Regions from separate parts of the Pedobacter sp. CFBP9032 genome, predicted to be linked through region 1. Evidence: riboswitches for the same ligand, from Rfam matches in the RefSeq annotation. Region 1 holds a riboswitch; the other holds the start of a gene.
What was found. Region 1 has a riboswitch for cobalamin ahead of metE (5-methyltetrahydropteroyltriglutamate--homocysteine S-methyltransferase). Riboswitches for the same ligand answer to the same signal wherever they lie in the genome.

Region 1 (6,955 bases):
CCTTACGCCTTTCTTGCCTGATGAACGTAGAAAAACCAGCACAAGAGTGAACATGATCACGGTCCTAAGACCAATTTCCAAGGCCAGTGAGAAATCCAGGTCACTCAGGAAGATCTCTTTAAAATCAATTTCTAATAAACGCACAGTGTATTTTTTACCTATCCAACAGGGCGCCAAGCTTTTTTGTTGAAAAAAAATGGCGAATATTCCTTATATGTTTATCTAATGCGCAATTAGAGAAGATCTAATTTCCAAAATAGCTTACCGTATATTCGTCTGCTTCTACCAATTTAACACAGTGTAATCCAAAACCTTCAATAGCATCTACTAAAGGTTGAAGCAGGTTAAAAATAGCGATGCAAAGCTGGTCACTGGCGGCAGTTTTCCCACTCATAAAATCTACGTTAAGGCTTAGATTTTTATGGTCAAGTTTATTAATAACTTCATCTTTAAGGATTTCAGTGAGGGCTTGCGGAAAAGGCAGGCATTCATTTTCGGGTGTGAGTTTTTTGCTAAACGTAATCCAAAGGGTATAATTATTTCCGTGATAATGGGCACTGGCGGCTTTGCCAAATACCTTTAAGTTTTGATCTGGTGTCCAATCTTCGCGATAAAGGCGCCGAGCTGCATTGAAACGTTCTTTCGTAGTAATATAAATTTGCATGAATTATTTTTCTCCTGCTATGATGGGCAAGTTTAAGTAACAAAAAAATGCCGCAACCAGGCGGCATTTCTCACTTTATCAATGCTGTTTATGCGGTAGCTAAAACTTCCTGACGCATTTCCTGCGCAGCAGCAACCATCTCAATTAATGCTTTTTTGGTTTCATCCCAATGGCGCGTTTTTAATCCGCAATCCGGATTTACCCAAAGCTGATCTGCAGGTACCACAGCTTTAGCCTTTTCTAAAAGCTGCACCATCTCTGCTTTTGAAGGTACTCTTGGAGAATGGATATCATAAACACCAGGTCCGATTTCATTAGGATATTTAAAGTCTGCAAAGGCATCCAATAATTCCATCTGCGAACGGGAACATTCGATGGTAATCACATCAGCATCCATATCAGCGATGTTCTGAATGATATCATTAAACTCAGAATAACACATATGTGTATGAATCTGCGTTTCATCCTTTACACCGCTTGCCGAAATTTTAAAGGCATCTACTGCCCATTTTAAATATTGTTGCCAATCTTTTTTTCTTAAAGGCAAACCTTCACGAATGGCAGGTTCATCGATTTGAATTACTTTGATGCCTGCTTTTTCTAAGTCAACCACTTCATCACGAATGGCAAAAGCAATCTGATTACAAGTTACCGAGCGCGGTTGATCATTCCGAACAAACGACCATTGCAAAATCGTAACTGGCCCCGTTAACATGCCTTTTACCAGTCTTTTAGTAAGCGATTGCGCATAGGCGGTCCAATAAACCGTCATTGGTTTAGGGCGATCTACATCCCCATAAATAATTGGCGGTTTAACACAACGGCTACCATAACTTTGCACCCATCCGTTTTTGGTAAAGGTGAAACCATTCAATTGCTCGCCAAAATATTCCACCATATCATTTCGTTCAAACTCGCCATGCACCAGCACATCAATCCCGATTTCTTCCTGCCAGGAAATGGCTTCTTCTGTCTCCTTTTTCAACAGTAAATCATACTCCTCTGGTGTAATTTCACCTTTTTTAAATTTTGATCTCCAGCTTCTAACTTCCGCAGTCTGTGGAAATGAACCAATGGTGGTTGTGGGGAAAAGCGGCAGGTTTAAAATGTCTTGTTGTGCTTTTTTTCTGGAAGAGAAAACACTTAACCGCTGTGAATCTGCCTGAGTAATTGCGCTCACCCTTTGCTTAATTTTCTCATTATGAATCAGTTTTGATGTTTTTCTACTTTCTATTGCGCTTTTATTTTCTGATAATTTCGCCAATACATCAACGCCAGGATTTTCTGCTGCCAATGCCTTTAAGGTTACAATTTCATTAACTTTTTGCTTTGCAAAGGCCAACCATTGCTTAATTTCCGGTGTTAGGGTTTTTTCGTTCGTTTCCAGGTCTAAGTCGCAAGGCGAGTGTAACAACGAGCAAGATGGTGCAATTAAAATACGGTCTCTACCCAACTTTTTAACCGCCTGATCAATTATTGCCAGAGATTGCTCAAAATCATTTTTCCAGATATTTCTGCCATCCACAACGCCAAGCGACAACGTTAGCTCGGCAGGTATTGCATTTAGAACTTCATCCAGTTGCTCCGGGCAACGTACCAAATCGATGTGTAAAGCTTTTACGGGTAGTGAAGTGGCCAATAATAAATTATCTTTTAACCCTTCAAAATAAGTGGCAACCAATACCTTTAATTGAGGAAACTGTTTTTTAATTTCTGCATAAACATATTGATAGGCTTTTTTCGCTTTTTCATCCAGATCCAATGCTAAGAAAGGTTCATCAAATTGTACCCATTCTGCACCTTGTTCTTTCAACTCGGCAAGGATCTGCAGGTAAACCGGCAATAGTTTTTTAATCAAATCTAATTTATCAAAACCGGCTTCTTTTTCCTTTCCCAGTAACAAATAAGAAACCGGACCAATAATTACTGGTTTAGTGATAATCCCAATTTGCTTTGCACTAATAAATTCGTTTACAATTTTACCCGAAAACAAGCTAAATTCCTGGTCTTTATAAAATTCTGGCACAATGTAATGGTAGTTGGTATCTAACCACTTGGTCATTTCCATGGCCGTAATATCAAGTCCGTCTTTTTGATAACCTCTGGCCATCGCAAAATAAAGATCAAGCTCATTATTACTTTTAGTAAGCACCACCTTATTGTAACGTTTTGGAATCGCGCCTACTGTGAGCGACATGTCCAGAATTTGATCGTAATAGGAGAAATCATTTGATGGAATCAAATCTATACCTGCTTCCTGCTGAAGTTTCCAATTATGCTCGGAGATACTTCTTCCTTTACTTAGCAGTTCTGCTAAAGTGATTTTCCCAGCCCAGTACTGTTCGCTGGCTTTTTTAAGTTCTCGGTTGCTACCAATTCTTGGATAGCCCAGGTTGTGCGTTTGCATTTTTCAACTTTTTAAATGGTTAATAATCATTGTAAAAAGCCAATTTATTTTCTGGTGTGTTTTGCGAGGATGGATCTAAACAGAAAGATGCAGACAAAGACAATCAGACACCATCAACAATAAGCGGGTGCTATGTCTAAAAAATGTACTCATCAGACTTTTAGCTTCAAATCGCGAAAGCAACGTCAATTGAACAGGCAGGTATCCTGACTTGTAACCGTTTCATCATCCTTCCCGCGGTAAAGCAGTGGATATATTTTGATAAAACATTAACGTTACTTACAGTTGCGCGACAGCTCGTGATTTACACACGATTCCCTATTAATTTACCTTAAGTAAAACCTTTTCAATGTAGAAATAAATAGAACTTTTGTTTTTTACAATCAGTTTTTAATTCTGATCAAAGATATACTTCAAGATTTTAAGATCTAAATAAATAAATTAATAGGGATAATATCCTTGTAAGAGCTAAAAATATGGAACAATATGCTTTTAAGTTCTTAATTTCGCATTGATAAAAGATAAATATTCTATGGATGGTCTTGACGAAACTGACTTATTGCTTTTAAAAATTCTGAGTAACAACTCCAGTTATACCACAAAAGAACTGGCTAGCCAGGTAAACTTATCTGCTTCACCTGTATTTGAACGTGTAAAAAGGTTGGAAAATAGTGGTTATATTAAAAAATATATAGCCATACTGGATGCAGAAAAGTTTAACCAGGGCTTTATTGTTTTCTGTAATATTAAATTAAAGCAACATGATCGGAAAATAGGAAATGACTTTGTGAAGGATATTATGGAGATTGATGAGGTGGCTGAATGTTATAATGTTTCAGGAGATTATGATTTCATCCTAAAAGTATACGCCAGGGATATGAAACATTATCAGGATTTCGTATTCAACAAACTGGGCTCTGTTGAAAGTATCGGAAGTACGCATAGCACCTTTGTGATGGCCGAAATCAAAAATTCACACAACATCAATTTTTAGGCGTTAAAAGATTGAAGTAAATCATGTCTTCCAGAAATTCTTCCGAATGACATGATTTAGAAGTTTAATAATCTGATTTTTTTATAAGCCCTCGATTTTTCTCTGTGAGTAACTACTTTTTGGCAAGTTTTTTAAGGTTTCATCAAGATAAGTTACTTTACCATTTTGCAAATCGTAAACCGCACCAACGATCAGTATTTTCCCATCGTTGTAGTTTTTCTTAAGAACCGGATCTAAATTCCGTAATTCTTCTACCTGGTTAATCACGTTTAAGCGGATTGCATTATCCAGTACATTACCTTTCATTACGGAAGCAGTGTCAGCAGCACGCTTGATAGAATGAATAAGCTGAGAAATGTGTCCTGGCAAATTTTCAGGATGTTCAACAGCAGCTTTTACAGCGCCACAATTGGTATGACCTAAAACAACAATCAGTTTCGTTTTAAGCATCAGATCGGCATATTCGATTGTACCGTAAGAGGCATCAGTCATTACCTGCCCTGCGGTTCTGGTTACAAATAAATCGCCGAAACCCTGGTCAAAAAGTATTTCTGCCGAAACCCTTGAATCAGAACAACCAACAATAAGTGCAAATGGCGATTGGCCATCAGCCAATTTTTTAATTAGCGCAGCATCCTGGCGGGGATAAATACTCCTGCCTTCTACAAACCTTCGGTTACCGCCCCGTAGTTTCTGGATCGCATAGTATGGATTCGCGAATGCAGAATCACGGTTAACAATATAGTTGTCTTTCCGCCATTGAGGCGAACTATATTTTAAATCGTTTTTTGATCTGACAACGTCCTGTTTTTGCGGAATGGAAATTTTCTGACTAAACGCCACATTTACGCATGCAAAAAATGCAATACCGAAGATTGTGTTAAATTTTGATTTCATTATTTGGTTTTTAAATTATATAAATTCTGCAGTGGTAGGCCATCATCCTAATTTAGGATAAATACCTGATAAAGAAAATAATAGAATTAGTGAGCTTATTTTTTGTTTAAAACTCCGCTAAGCAAGAATCTTCAACGTCACAATAACGTGATTGGAGTTTACTTATTGTTTCATGCTTCTTTTACCAGGATTGCATCTAAAATAATTTACATCTTCGGCAATTGATCTGGTAGCCATGACGATACGCATTTGACAACAAACTACTCCTATCTAATGACTGCTTGCTCTCATTTGTCTGTCGAGAAAGTCTCGTTTAGAATGCCTTTGTTCAATTAATATCGGTGTATAATTATTTTCAAACATTATCAAATTGAATAGATATTTTTTATAATTTAACTGCACTAAAAACCAATACCTCTATGTCTGATAAAAATAACACCTCAAAAACAAGAATTAGTCTTAAACTTGCTAAAACCAGGGTTAAAGCCTGGCTTGATTTTATGTCGAGCCTGCCTTATTATAAAGATAACAAAAGCAAAATTCCCCGTGCAGTTTATATTCCATTCGCTGATATCGACCAGCTAAAAAAAGATTGCGAGAAGCATTATGGCAAAGATAAAATTAAAGGTATCAGGATGTATTTCGGCCTTGCCGGAGAAGATGAACCTATTGAAAAATCTTTTGATGAATTCCGCGGACTGATTGTTCCTGTTCTTGAAGTGCCTTCAGTAGGCCACAAAGATGCCATCCATGAGTCTTTTGAATCTCCAGATCCTGAGAAAACGAATATCTATGATTTCACAGCCCCTTGTCCGCGTTATTGTGATGAAGAAAGTGAACTATACTTAAAAATGGAATGAGGTGAAACATTTTTATGTTACCCTCCTTGTTCCCTTATGCGTTGTTATCCCAATTATAGCAGGTTTTACAAAAAGAGTATTCTTAGATAAATCACTCAGAATCATCTTTATGTACCTGCTATTTGTGGCTACGATCGCTATTCCTATGCGGATATTGGGCTCCAGAAATATTAATAACCTGCCGCTGTTACACATTTATACCCTGGCAGAATTTTTATTCCTTTCTGGCTTTTTCATTTACGTATTAAATAAGCACATGGTGCCTGTGGTGGTTGCAATTGGTGTATTATTTTCCGTTTGCTGCATATTTAACATGGCCTATCTTCAGAATGTCTATATTTATAATTCGTATTCCAGGCCATTAGCTGCTGGTATTATTATCTTCTATGCCATGCTTTATTTACTTCGGCAAACCACCAGCGAAAATGATGATGATATACTCCGTCAGCCGAAAAGCTGGATTGTGATAGGTCTGCTGATTTATTTCTGCAGTTCAATCTTCTATTTCGCTTTTCTCAAGTTATTAAGTGATAGCGCAGATCCGAGCATCTATTTCCTGATGGGAAATATTCACGCATCACTGGTTTTATTAATGTATCTGCTATTTTGCAGGGCTTTTCTTTTCTACCAGCATGAAAGATAATATCGGGCTTTTGTTACTGATCAGTACCTGTAGTGTCTTTCTGGTGCTGGTTATTTTTATCCTGATCTTTATCCGGCACCAGAAAAAACTAAGTCAGAACAAAGCAGATTTCCAGGAGGCTAAAATTATCCACCAGCAGGCCCTTTTAAAAAACATCGTACTCGCACAGGAGAATGAACGCAAGCGTATTGGCGAAGACCTGCATGATGAAGTGGGCAGCTCACTCGCCCGGCTCCGATTCATCATTGAGATCTTTATCCATAATAAACAGCCATCTATGGATGAATTTACCCATAATTGCAAAACACTAATTGATAAGATAATTGATGAAGTTCGGGGGATTTCTCATAACCTATCCCCCATTGGTCTGCTTACTAATGGACTGGTAAATACATTGAGAGAAAGCTGTCTACCGATTGTGAAAACTGGATTATTGAACATCGAAATCTATGACGACTCTGAAGGGCTTACCGAAAAGTTAAATCTACTG
Region 2 (6,955 bases), on a different contig from region 1:
GAATGCCTGACCATAACGATAAGGAAAGTATTTATTTGAGTTGGTTAAGTCTTTCAGTGATGGAATATCCCTGTTCAGCATCGCATCACGCATCCACATAGAAGTAAAGGCATCTTTTTTACCTATTGAAAGATATTCGGCCATTCCCTCTACCATCCACAATGGCGTTTGCCCTACATTTTCCATACTGATGGAATCTTTTTCCAACAGCGTATGGTATTGAAAGGCGTGAACCAACTCATGGCCAAGTACATGTCTGGTTTGGCTGTTCAGTTCCATGATAGGCATAATTACCCGGTTCTTTAATGCTTCAGTTACACCGCCGGTACCAATTCCTATTTCACCTTGCAAAGCGGTAGTTTGCTGAAAATCCGGATGATTATTATAAAGAATAATTGGGTTTTTCTTTAAAAAAGTATCTCTAAACACCTCCTGATGCATCTTATACCAGGTTTCAGCCTCCTGAGAAAACTTTTTTAACAATGCTTCATTTTTCAGGTAATAGTAAATTTCAAAATGTGGCGTTTGCAACACTTTGAAATCCATTTTCTTGTATCGTACTTTATTTTGTCCGAAATATTGTGCCTGTGCTGAAAACGAAATAGCAAAGAGGATTAAAAGTGGAAGGTAACTCCTAATTAAAGTAGAGCCTTTTTTCATATGTTTGGTTTATAGTATGATGTCGTAAAATCCAGGAGATTAATCGAAAATTGGAGTAAAACTAATAATTGTTTTGTGCAATTTTCAGAATTTAACATTTCAAAAATCGCTCAAAACAATCCATATTCTCTTCAGTAATATTTAGTTATTCTCGTTATTTTTCTTATCTCTTTCTTCCTGACGTTGCTTTCTGCGCAATTCTCTTTCTTCCTTTCGGGTTAGCGGAATTGTAGTTGCAGGTTGGTTTTGAACCGGGTCTTGTTTCTTTTCATCCTTCTTCACCTCTTGTTCAGCTGGCGTTACCGGGCTAGCAGGATCAACCGTTTCAGGCACATCAAACTGTGTAGAGTCTACAGCAGTGGTATCTACTGACGTGGTGTCGCGAACATACTGCGGACTAGGGCAGTTGTAGCTTCTGGTAATTTCTACAGTCGCTTTTGGGAAAGGTCCGTAAGAATAACCTGTTGATGGATCCAGATAGACCTTTTCCATAAACTTAGCAAAAATAGGGAGGGCCGTTCTGGAGCCTTCTCCTTGTTCACCGTTTTTAAAGTGTGCCGTTCTTTCATCACAACCCACCCAAACCCCGGTTACCAGGTCTTTGGTTAATCCCATATACCAGGCATCAACATAATCGGAAGAGGTTCCGGTTTTGCCACCAATCTGGTTATTCTTTTTAAATAAATTTGGCCATTCCCATAAAGCTTGCGACGTTCCTCTTGGCTCTTCCATACCTCCACGGAACATGTAAGTCATTAACCAGGCAATTTCTTCAGTTAGTACACGCTTTGTTTTCGGCTTAAACTCATCAATGATATTATTATCCTGATCGGTAATTTTCTCAACTAAAATCGGATCTGTTTTAATGCCCTTGTTCATAAAGGTGCTGTATGCCTTAACCATTTCGTAGACGGTTACATCATTTGAACCTAAGCTTACCGATGGCACAGACTCCAAATGGCTATCAATCCCGCATTCATGTGCATATTTAACTACATTATCCCAGCCCACCTTTTCAGTAACCTGCGCAGTGATGGTATTCACGGATCTTGCCATTGCCCAACGCAAACTCATTTCCTGATAGGTAATATTATAATCAGCATTTTTAGGCTCCCAGTATTTAGTTTCGCCTTTATCCTGATATTTAATTCTTACGGGTTTGTCTGTAAATTTATCACAAGGACTCATTCCCTGTTCCAAAGCAGTTAAATAAGCAAATGGTTTGAAAGTTGATCCAGCCTGGCGTTTTGACTGATTAACGTGGTCATATTTAAAAAACTTATGGTCAATGCCACCTACCCAAACCTTTATTTTTCCACTTGCCGGCTCCATGGTCATCATTCCAGTGTTCATGATCTTACCATAATAACGAATGGAATCAAGTGTTGAAAAGGAAGTGTCGCGAGCGCCTTTATAGGTGAAAATTTTCATCCTTTTCTTCTTGTTGAAATAAGCTTCGACAGAATCAGGCTGATTCGGAAATTTCTTCATCAGCATTGCATAGACTGATAAATTTTTCATCGCCCTTTCCGGATAGTTTACCTTATTTTTTTCTGAATCATACCATGGATCTTCATTTCCCCAAACACTATAAAATCTACGTTGTAAGGTCTTCATTTGTTCAGCTACGGCTTCTTCGGCATATTTTTGAAGTTTTGAATCTATGGTAGTATAAATTTTCAATCCATCTTCATAAAGATCGTAGCCATTATCAAGGCACCACTTTTCCAAATACTTCGCTACAGCTGCCCTTAGGTACGAATCACCGTCGCTTCCATCTTCCAACTCACCTTCTTTAAGCTTAATTGGTTCTTTAGAAAGGGCAGCTAAACTATCATTACTTAAATATTTGTATTTGTTCATCTGCCTTAACACTACATTTCTCCGTTCGAGTGCCCGTTCCGGATTTTTAGTAGGATTATACATGGTAGTACCTTTTAGCATACCAACAAGCATTGCGGCATCTGTAATACTTAATGCATTTGCATCTTTATCAAAATACACTCTGCTGGCCGTTTTAATACCATAAGCGTTATTTCCGAAAGAAACAGTATTCAAATACATGGTAATGATATCATTCTTTGAATAATGTGACTCAAGCTTAGCCGCTGTTAACCACTCCTTTAACTTGAATATTACTGTTCTGATCAGCGGAATTTTTGCCAAAAGTCCCTGAGATTTATTATACCTGGTTCGATATAAGTTTTTTGCCAATTGCTGGGTAATGGTACTTGCTCCACCTTTTTCACCCATTCCAATAATTGCACGACCAACAGCTTGAGCATCTACTCCCCAATGTTTGTAAAAACGAACATCTTCCGTAGCTACTAATGCATTTATAACACTCGGAGAAATTTCTTCAAAATTTACAGGCGTTCTATTCTCCTTAAAGTATCGTCCAATTAGCTTACCATCCGAGGTGTAGAGCTCGGAGCCAACCCTTAATGTTGGCATTTTGATGTCGTGCGTACTTGGCGAATAACCAAAGAGCCATAGAAAATTAAGTTGAAGTGCGGAAAAGAAAATTATTATGAAGAATAAAAATATTATTGAATAACGTAAGTACTTGTTTTTTATCTCTTTAAACATATTGGCTAAAATGAACTTTTGGTAAATGCTGAAGCGTTAAATATAAAAAACTCTATATGCAAATTAACGTTTTTAATTTACTTATTTTTTAGTTATATATTTAAAATATTGATTCACAGAATTATCTAAAACGATGCATAAGTATGAAGAACGAATTTAAAGGGCTAATTGTACAGGGAGATAAAAAATTTTCTTTGAAAAATTTTGAAACTGACTTTACCGGAACCTATAATAAAGAAAAGGCCAAAGATGAATTAATTAAGACAAAAATTGAGATCAGTCACCTGCAGGAAAAGTTATATGCAGCTGGCAAACACTCCGTTTTGATTATTTTTCAGGCGATGGATGCAGCAGGTAAGGATAGTGCTATTGCACATATTATGAATGGGTTAAATCCCCAGGGTTGCCAGGTATTTAGTTTTAAAGTGCCTACAGTGAAAGAGTACGAACATGATTTTCTTTGGCGTCATTACCTGGCGCTACCGGAACGGGGAAGAATTGGAATTCATAACCGTTCGCATTATGAAAATGTATTGGCCTGCAAAGTTCACCCAGAATATATTCTAAATGAAAACATTCCTCATATTAATGACGTAAAAAAAGTAAATAAGGATTTTTGGAAACAACGTTATGAAAGCATTCGTAATTTTGAATCACATTTATGCGCAAATGGAACCGTAATTTTAAAATTCTTTCTAAATGTTGGCCTTGATGAGCAAAAAAAGCGCTTTCTTGAGCGGATCGAAGATCCTACTAAAAATTGGAAATTTTCATCCGGCGACATTAAAGAGAGGGCGCATTGGGATAAATATATGAGCGCTTATCAGGATGCCATCAATGAAACCAGCACTGAGGCTTCTCCCTGGCACGTGATCCCTGCAGATAAAAAATGGTATGCCCGGTTAGCCATCAGTGAAATAATTTTAGAACGACTCAAAAAGCTCCATCTTGATTTCCCAACAGTGGCAGATGAGGAGAAATCAAAACTGGAAGAAACAAAAACTATATTATTGGCAGAATAGGGTAAATATGCAACCCGATATTAACTGTAGACCTAAGAAGTTTGTCTACCCATCATCCAGCTAAACTTCGCAAGCAGAGCTACTAACTTTCGATTCTCAAAGACCTTGCGTGCGGAGAGACTTCGACAGTTTTAAAAATGAACAAAACCTTAAGAGACTTACGAAGTTCCCAACGTGCAAAAGCCGTTTAAACTTCGTAAGTCGAAGGAACCAAACTATACGGTTAAATATTTTACCAATAGCTTTATTTTACTACTTTTGCAGCGCTTTTGGTTTCCGGTGCATTTCGTACCGGAATTAAAAGGGAATGCAGTGTAATTCTGCAACTGTCCCGCAGCTGTAAGCTCTATAACGATTTTTTAATCTGTGCCACTGTTAATAATATTTGATGGGAAGGCTTAAAAATCGGGAGTAAGTCAGAAGACCTGCCACCAGCATATAATTTCATAGCTTTCGGGGATTGAAGCTAGGATTGGAGTACTTAACGGTTTCGTATTTTCATTTCCTTTTCTATCTGTTGGCTGTGGGCAAAACTCACAATCAAATGAACAAAAAAAAACTAATTATTGCGGCAGGCATTGGCTTGGTGCAATTCGGTATTAGCCAAGCTAATGCGCAAGACTCATTACGACTTAAAGATGTAGTCATTTCGGCTACCAAAAACGATCAGAAACAATCACAAACGGGCAAGGTGGTGAGCATCATCAGTCGTGAAACATTAGATCGCAGTAATGGTAAATCCTTACCAGAATTAATCAGCGAACAGGCTGGTATCATCGTTGCAGGTTCAACCAGTAATCCAGGATTAAACAAATCGGTATTTTTTAGGGGTGCAGGCAGTGCTTATGCGGTAGTTTTAATTGATGGTATTGTTCAAAATGATCCATCAGGAAACGGCGGCGCATTCGACTTACGTTTATTTTCAATCGATCAGATCGATCACATTGAGATATTAAGAGGTGGCCAATCTACAATTTATGGTTCTGATGCAATTGCAGGAGTAATCAACATCGTTACTAAAAAAGGTGGTACTAAGGGAAATACCATTTTCGGTGTAGCCAGCGTAGGAAGTTATGAAACTTATAAGGGTACTATTGGCTTAAATGGTGCAGTAGATGGTTTTACATACAATGTAAATTATACTCACCAAAAAAGTGATGGGATTTCGGAGGCTGGTCGTCCGGCAGGTAATAACACCGAATTCGATAAAGACGGTTATAAAACGGATGGAGTAAATGCAACATTCGGTATTCAGTTGGATAAACGCTTTTCAATTAATCCATTTGTACGTTATTATCGTGGAAATTATAAAATCGATGAAGGTGCTTTTGCTGATGGTTTACCTGCGAACAACACTACTTTAAAAAATTTTAGCGGAGGATTAAATACCAAATACGACTTTGGTTCCGGTAAAATAAACCTGAATTATAGTTATCAAAACACCTCAAACAATACACTGGGTAGTTTTAGTGGTTCACCTTATAATAGCATGGGCTCAGGAAGTATCAGTTTGATCGACTTATTTTATAATCAAAAGTTAGGTGAGAAATTAAATCTGTTGGCCGGAATTGAAAACCGCGAAATGCATTTAACTTCTGGCGCTAATCGCCCTGAAACTAATATTTTTGCTGCTTATGGATCACTATTCCTTCATGATCTGAGCATCTTCAACCTGGAAGTTGGTGGCCGTTACAATAAACATGAACAATATGGAGAAAATTATACTTACACAATCACGCCAAGCATTAACATCATTAAAGAAGTTAAATTGTTTGGAACGGTTTCTACAGCTTTCAAAATTCCAACACTTAATATGTTGTTCGGTCAATTTGGTGCTAATTTAGGGTTGAAGCCAGAAAAATCTCAAAATTATGAAGCAGGCGCAAACTTCAGCTTCGCTGAGAACAAATTCTCCTTACGTGTTGCAGGTTTCAAAAGAGATTTAACCGATGCCATCATTTATGATTTCGCCGCTGGTTATATTAATCAGGAAAGTCAGAAGGTAAAAGGTTTTGAAATTGAGCCAGCAATTAAGATCTGGAAACTAGACCTCAATGGTTATTACTCTTACGTAGAAGGAAATGAATACAATAGTGTAAATAATAAGGTAGAAGATTTTCTTTTCAGAAGACCTAAGCATGCTTTCGGCGTTACTGCTGGCATTCAGGCAACTTCCAACTTATATGTAAATGCGAATTATCGTTATTTCGGAACCCGTACTGATGGTAACTTCAATACCTATGTTATTGAAAACTTACCAGGATATAAATTGCTGAGCGCTTATGCAGAATATGCTTTAGCAAAAAGAAGAGTAAAAATCTTCTTCGATGCAAAAAATATCTTAAATGAAAAATATAGTGAAATTATAGGCTACAATACCTTAGGTTTCAACTTTAATACCGGGGTAACTTTTAATATCCGATAAGAAAATATAACTTTGTAATATAATAATTGTCGAAAAAGCATGTCTAATTTAAAATTTAATCCACGCAACGCTATCTTGTTATTGATGATACTAATCATTACGGCACTGCGTCTGTTAATCACCTTTAACTCTGATGCGCTTCAATTTGCTAACTTTTCCTCTATAGGAGCTGTTGCATTATTTGGTGGCGCTTATTTTAAGGATAATCTGAAAGCATTTGCCTTTCCATTATTAAGCTTATTTTTAAGTGATTTTATTT

Region 2: it holds a riboswitch for cobalamin, as region 1 does, so the genes downstream of both, SOM16_RS20615 (TonB-dependent receptor plug domain-containing protein) here and metE (5-methyltetrahydropteroyltriglutamate--homocysteine S-methyltransferase) in region 1, are expected to answer to the same signal.

The regions. Positions count from the first base shown of each region.
Region 1 is NZ_JAXCWE010000016.1:37,107-44,061, forward strand. Features, by position in the region: gene SOM16_RS21335 (DUF421 domain-containing protein) at 1-144, opposite strand, end outside; gene SOM16_RS21340 (6-carboxytetrahydropterin synthase) at 245-664, opposite strand; gene metE (5-methyltetrahydropteroyltriglutamate--homocysteine S-methyltransferase) at 753-3,071, opposite strand; cobalamin riboswitch at 3,251-3,432, opposite strand; gene SOM16_RS21350 (Lrp/AsnC family transcriptional regulator) at 3,583-4,065, shown strand; gene SOM16_RS21355 (carbonic anhydrase) at 4,147-4,962, opposite strand; gene SOM16_RS21360 (hypothetical protein) at 5,382-5,822, shown strand; gene SOM16_RS21365 (hypothetical protein) at 5,824-6,465, shown strand; gene SOM16_RS21370 (sensor histidine kinase) at 6,455-6,955, shown strand, end outside.
Region 2 is NZ_JAXCWE010000014.1:51,800-58,754, reverse strand. Features, by position in the region: gene SOM16_RS20630 (peptidase MA family metallohydrolase) at 1-660, opposite strand, end outside; gene SOM16_RS20625 (transglycosylase domain-containing protein) at 802-3,249, opposite strand; gene SOM16_RS20620 (polyphosphate kinase 2 family protein) at 3,393-4,271, shown strand; cobalamin riboswitch at 4,525-4,718, shown strand; gene SOM16_RS20615 (TonB-dependent receptor plug domain-containing protein) at 4,816-6,696, shown strand; gene SOM16_RS20610 (DUF6580 family putative transport protein) at 6,736-6,955, shown strand, end outside.